DNA from 3 places in the Paenibacillus sp. CFBP 13594 genome. Region 2 is predicted to be linked to each of the others. Evidence: predicted binding sites of a transcription regulator. Region 2 holds the regulator's gene; each other region holds the start of a gene.
The links. The regulator Rex, encoded in region 2, represses fermentation and respiration genes when NADH is low (regulators of the CRP and FNR family bind a similar motif). The targets are predictions, from matches to a motif close to TTGTGAAATATTTCACAA.
Positions count from the first base shown of each region.

Region 1: a site for Rex is predicted at 953-970, ahead of IFU39_RS05430 (cytochrome ubiquinol oxidase subunit I). Genes of this name have one in related genera too.
Region 3: a site for Rex is predicted at 1,287-1,304, ahead of pflB (formate C-acetyltransferase). Genes of this name have one in related genera too.

Region 1 covers NZ_JACYVQ010000001.1:1,206,864-1,209,144, forward strand. The annotation lists gene IFU39_RS05430 (cytochrome ubiquinol oxidase subunit I) at 1-875, opposite strand, end outside; gene IFU39_RS05435 (MFS transporter) at 1,275-2,281, opposite strand, start outside.
Region 2 covers NZ_JACYVQ010000001.1:182,897-185,177, forward strand. The annotation lists gene dinG (ATP-dependent DNA helicase DinG) at 1-637, shown strand, start outside; gene IFU39_RS01100 (redox-sensing transcriptional repressor Rex) at 856-1,509, shown strand; gene IFU39_RS01105 (amidohydrolase) at 1,496-2,281, shown strand, end outside.
Region 3 covers NZ_JACYVQ010000005.1:205,924-208,204, forward strand. The annotation lists gene pflB (formate C-acetyltransferase) at 1-1,204, opposite strand, end outside; gene adhE (bifunctional acetaldehyde-CoA/alcohol dehydrogenase) at 2,147-2,281, opposite strand, start outside.

The DNA of each region.
Region 1 (2,281 bases), 1.0 Mb from region 2:
AGAAAGCTAAGCACTTTCGGCAAATGAAGTGCGCCTATGATTTCATGTTCAGCATTCAGCCATCCTAATAAAATAAGATCTGCGCCGCTTTCCGTCTCGAAATGCCACTCGGCAGCTGCGAGCTTCTCCGGCTGATGTTCAGCCAAAAACTTGGCAGATACATCCCCAGCTAAGGAATTTAATAAACTGAATACCAGAACAACGGCCATCATGAGGTTCAGGCCTTTTTTGTGGTAGGCAGACACCCCTTTTCTCAACATCGCAAAAGCTGCAATTCCCGCTAACAGAGCAGCTCCTGTCAGATAAGCCGAGCTTAATACATGAAATACTTTGGAGAACGTCGCCGTATTCAGCATCGCTTGTACAGGATTCACTGCCAAGAATTGACCTGCTTCCATGACAAAGCCTTCAGGCTGGTTCATGAATCCGTTCACTGTTGTAATAAAAACAGCAGACATGCCTGCCCCGACGACAATCGGAATGGTCAGCAACCAGTGGATATACGGATTTTTGAACCGATCCCACGTGTACAGATAAATGCCAAGGAAGATGGCTTCAAAAAAGAACGCGAATACTTCCATAAATAGTGGCAGTGCAATAACATTACCGGCCAATTTCATGAAATTCGGCCACACCAGGGCCAATTGCAGCGATATCGCTGTACCTGTGACAACACCAACCGCCACAGATATGACAAATCCTCTGGACCACCTCTTTGCCATAAGTATGTAATGGTGATCCTTCTTCCGAATGCCGATGAACTCTGCAATAGCAATCATCAAAGGTACACCGACACCAAGCGTTGCAAAAATCACGTGGAACCCGAGCGTCAAACCTGTCACCAGCCTGCTCCATAACACCGTATCAATAGCCATTCTTTGTGTTGCCTCCTTTCAAACTCTGTTCAATTTAGAAACATTCAATATCAGCTTTGGCCAAACTCAATGCAGAGTTGCGAAAAATTTCACAAAGTTAGGTATGATGATATCTTGCCACACCTATAATGCGTTTACTCCTGTTTGCCCCCGATAATAACAAGCATTGGATGCCTATTAAAATCTGATATGGATGCACTTAAAGTACTAACCAAGCCTATTAATCAAAATTATTATATCTTTATTTTTACCTAATTCAATCAAAGTCACGTCTTCTACCCTAAACGTTCAAGAAAGGATCAACTCTTTCTGACAACTTGGTGAAAAATAAAAAATACACCCAATGGAGCTATTGATTCATTGGGTGTAAACGTGCTATTGCACGGCAGATTCTCTATTTTACTTGCTTACTTGCTCCGGACTCACCGCACCTGCCTCGCGACGTACGCTCATGATGATCAGTGATGCAGCTAATACCGTAAGGATGATTCCAAGCATCTGAAATCCTGTCACATTAAATGTATCTCCCATGACGATACCAATCAATAACGATGATATGATGGTCCCCAGGTAGCGTGATGTATTAAAAATACCTGATGCGACTCCGATCATTTCTTTGGGTGTGCTTTTGAACAGAGCAGCTTGCATGCCGACCGCGTTTAAGCCGTTACTAATGCCAAATAAAGCCAAGGCAACAATGACAACAAAAATTGGAGAAGTTTCATTCATGAATGTAATGAATACAGAGCCAATGGTCATTAACAATGCTGATACGATCAGAGCTGGCCGTGATCCCGATCTGTCAATCCAGCGCCCTGCGATCGGAGCAATAATGACTGAACATAACCCCAAAGCCAGCATGCTCATTCCTGTATGAACTTCGTTGAGATGACGTACCTGCTTCAAATACGTAGGAACTCCAAAAAAAAGAGCGTAAAACAGGATGTTCACCAGCATGTATTGCACATTCACCCAAGTCATCTCGGGATAGGAGGCAAACGTTCGCAGAGGGATAAAAGGCGTGGCTGCATTTAATTCATGTCGGATAAACATGACGAGTGCGATTAACCCGATCCCCCCTGTCAGCAGATGCCATGTTGAAATATTTCCTGTGGAATTTACTGATAGTAAACCGATGAGCAGAGTTACCAAAGCTACCGTAAACATCAGGATACCTGGTGCGTCAATTAACGCGAGCCATTGCCGAATGGACATGTGACCAGAGATAGACGGAGATTGCTCGTCCTTGGGGATTGTTTTCCAGGCGAACCAAAAACTCGCCAAGACAAACGGAATATTAACCAAGAATATGCTGTGCCAGTCCCACCAATGAATCAATACTCCACCAATAAAAGGTCCAATTGCAGCCGCTCCAGAAAGGAATATCGCCAAGGTGGACAAGGCGG
Region 2 (2,281 bases):
GAGTGTGAAGGGCAGTGTGGGTGATGCGCACTTTGTCAATATGCTGGTGCAATCACTTGCAGAGACGGCAATTGCCACGCGTGGACGCATGATGGTTCTGTTTACTTCATACAAGATGTTGCGACAGGTCTATGATCCGCTGAAGGAGGCGCTATCTGGTAACGACATCTCGTTGCTTGGGCAAGGCGTTGACAGTGGAAGCCGCTCTAAGCTGACTCGCAGGTTCCAAGATGCCAAAGCTACGGTACTTCTGGGTACAAGCAGCTTCTGGGAGGGTGTAGATATCCCGGGAGAGGCGCTAACCTGTCTCGCTATTGTGCGACTGCCTTTCCAGCCACCGAATCATCCGTTGGTGGAAGCCAAGAGTGAGTTGCTTCAGGAACAGAAGAAAAATCCGTTCATGAAACTGTCCGTGCCGCAAGCGGTCATTCGTTTCAAGCAGGGATTTGGCCGGTTGGTGCGTACAGCGAAGGACAGAGGAATTGTCATTGTTTATGATACACGGGTGATTGAAGCGTACTATGGTAAATTCTTTTTATATTCTTTGCCTGGTCCCAAAATGGAGCATATGCTCACGGAGCAGATGGTTCCACGAATTACCGAGTGGTTGGAAAAACCTGCTAATGAACAAGAATAATGGTTGTTTTGTTCGTTATATCATTGCATGACACTATCGTTTGGCGTTAAACTTTATTAGATATTTCCGTATCCGATTAAAGCAGTTGCACGTAAGAACTTATAACCTAAATTACAAGGAGCATTCTGTATAAAATGTCATGTTTATCTTTGAGTTTATACAGAATGCTCATCTTTTCATCTATTATTTTATCGTGGCCTTGGTAAGGGGGAGCAAGAATGAAATCGGATAAAATTTCGGAAGCGGTGGTACGACGTCTGCCTGTATACTTGCGTTATTTGAACGAGTTGCATCAGCGTGAGGTGGCTACTGTTTCTTCTCAAGAGCTTGGACAGAGGCTGGATCTGAATCCGGCCCAAATTCGTAAAGACCTGGCTTACTTCGGTGATTTTGGTCGTAAAGGGATCGGGTATGATGTATCCTATTTGATCGAGAAAATTCGTCACATTCTCAAAATCGATCAGCAAATTAATGTAGCTCTGGTAGGAGCGGGTAATCTCGGTCAAGCCTTGTCCAACTACAACGCATATCTGAAAGACAACATGAAGATTGTTGCTGTATTTGATGCATATGGACCGAAGATTGGTAGTCAAATTAACAGTTTGACGGTTAAACCAATGAATGAATTGACGGAAGCGGTTAAAACAGAAAACATCCGCATCGGAATTATCACGGTTCCGGATACGGAAGCCCAAAATGTAGCCGATCAGCTTATTGAATCCGGAATCGAAGCGATTCTTAATTTTGCACCAACCATTCTAAAAACACCGCCGCATATCCGCATTCACCATGCTGACTTTACAACGGATCTGCTTAGTTTGGCCTATTACTTGGAGACTGGAAAGGACGACGAGGAAGATGACAACAAATAGATGGGTAATTCACAACGGCAAATTTGCCGTTAATGAAGGCGGCACAACATGGAACGTGGTTCAAGGATACATGGTTGTCGAGGATGACAAGATTGTGCATATTGGTGAGACATTGCCGGATGGAGACAAAAATTGTACCAAAGTGGATGGAAAAGGACTGTTCTTCCTGCCGGGTCTGATCAATACGCATGGTCATGCAGCAATGTCGTTGCTCAGAGGGCACGGAGATGATCTTGCGTTGCAAGTATGGTTGCAGGAAAAAATGTGGCCGATGGAAGCGAAAATGACTTCACAAGACGTATATTGGGGAACTTCGCTATCGGTGCTTGAAATGTTGAAAGGCGGAACTACAGCTTTCCTGGACATGTACGATCACATGGATCAAGTTGCCAAAGTTGTGGAGCAATCCGGCGTTAGAGCAGCACTGGCACGTGGTGTAATCGGGCTGTGCTCGGAAGAAGAGCAACTGCGGAAACTGGAGGAGTCGGCAGCGTTTGCACGTGAGTGGAATGGACAGGCAGATGGTCGCATTACAACTGTAATCTCGCCACACGCCCCATATACATGCCCTCCTGACTACATAGAGAAGCTTGTGCAGGTCGCGAACGACCTGAACCTTCCTCTCCATACACATATGTCTGAAACGCTTCGTGAAGTGGAGCAGAACGTGGCTGATTATGGACTGCGTCCTGTGGCACATCTGGAGAAACTGGGCTTTTTCTCACGTCCATCCCTGGTTGCACATGCGGTGCATCTGAATGACGAAGAGATT
Region 3 (2,281 bases), on a different contig from region 2:
CATCATTTTCATACTGGATTGAGCTGGTTTCAATGGATACTTTACTGCAATAATCTTTGAAAGCTTCTGGAAGTTTCGTGGACCAAAGTACAGTCAGGTTCGGTTCTGGTGCAGGACCCAGGTTGTGCAGTGTATGCAGGAAACGGAAGCTGTTTTTGGTTACGCGTGTTTCACCATTCACTGACATACCACCGATGGACTCAGTCACCCATGTTGGATCTCCACTGAACAGTTCGTTGTAATCCGGTGTACGCAGGAATTTGACAATCCGCAGTTTCATTACAAAATGGTCAACCAATTCCTGAGCCTGTTCTTCGGACAAAATGCCCTCTTGCAGGTCACGTTCAATGTAGATATCCAGGAAAGAAGATACACGTCCCAGTGACATCGCAGCACCGTTCTGTTCTTTGATCGCAGCGAGATAACCGAAGTATAACCATTGGAACGCTTCTTTTGCTGTTGTCGCTGGTAAGGAAATATCGAACCCGTGCATATCGCCCAATTGTTTCAATTCTTGCAATGCACGAATCTGTTCAGACAATTCTTCCCGCAGACGAATGACATCTTCATCAATAACATCAACTTCAAGTGCATTCAGTTCACCTTTTTTGTTACGAATCAGGAAGTCTACCCCGTACAAAGCTACACGACGATAGTCACCGATGATCCGGCCACGGCCGTAAGCATCTGGCAGACCTGTGATAATCCCTGCTTTTCGCGCTGCACGCATATCGGAAGTATAAGCATCGAATACACCCTGGTTATGTGTTTTACGAATGTTTGTAAATATATCAATGACGCCTTGAGGCAATTCGAAGCCGTATGCTTCACATGCATCAATCATCATCCGGATTCCGCCTGTTGGTTGAATGGAACGTTTGAACGGAGCATCGGTCTGAACGCCGACGATCTGCTCTTTGGATTGATCCAGATAACCTGGTTGGTGAGAAACAATAGTCGCTGGTGTGTTCACATCAACGTCAAGGACACCGCCGTTATCCCGTTCTTTTTTGGTCAGATCAGATACGATCTCCCACAATTCTTTGGTATTCTGGGTTGCATCTGCGAGAAATGCTTCATCACCGTAATACGGAGACAAGTTGTGTGCCAGAAAATCATTCACGTCTACGGATTTGGTCCATGTTCCTTTGGTAAAGTTTCTCCAGCCTGTTTGTTGTTTGACATCTTTTTCAATCACCGACATCGTAATCCCTCCACTAATTTGGATTTCTGGACACATAACATCTTGCTTCATTCGTATCATTGTGTGCCCAGAGCCGCGATTAATGTGAATTGTTTCACATAAACCGGAACATGTTCTCTCTACTTGGGAACCGGAACCGCGGAATGAATGTTTTTCTTACATTTTCAGTATACGACTTGGGGCTTTCATCATCTGTGATTTTTGTCACAAAGTCAGTGAACTAACTCACTCCACCTGCGCTGTGTCCTATTGAACCCTCTTTAGATTCACACTTAGCCACTGCGCGGGCAGAACAACTTCCGATCGCTGTTATCCCAGGATTTTTTCAATGTTATATTTCAAAGGGGAAAATCCGGGGATAAAGGCGAACGCTCCGCTTCTTCAGTTTTTTCTGCCCACTCCGTTATTGTGTGAATATCTGGGTTAAACGACCTCATCACGGATTCCGTGTAACCTCTTTAGGACCATTGCTCCGTTAAACTCGGAGCAAACAAGGACTTAGGACCATTTCCTGAAAAACAGGTGCTTCACTCTTCTGTTTTTCTGCCCTCTCCGTTATTGTGTGAACATCTGGCTCAAACAGCGACGTCACGGATTCCATGCCATCTCTTTAGAACCCTTTGCTCCTCTATGCTCGGAGCAAACAAGGACTTAGGACCATTTCCTGAAAAACAGATGCTCGCTCTACTGTTTTTCTGCCCTCTCGTTATTGTGCGAACATCTGACTCAAACAGCCACGTCACGGATTCCATGCCACCTCTTTAGAGCCCTTTGCTCCTCTATGCTCGGAGCAAACTAAATCTTAGAATAAAACCTGAAAAACAGGTGCTTTGCTCTCCTATTTTTCTGCCCTCTCGTTATTGTGTGTAAGACGGCAATCGGGGCTCCCCTCTCGGGGAACCCTGATCTTCTTGCCGTAAGGCACGCTTCGTTCTAGATTTGTTATTCAAACTTTCCGTAGAAAGCGTTGCGGTATACATCAGCCAGTTCAGTTACCAACGGCAACTTCGGATTGGCGGTTGTACATTGGTCTTCGAAGGCACGGTCAGCCAGATAATCTACATGTGCTTCAAAGTC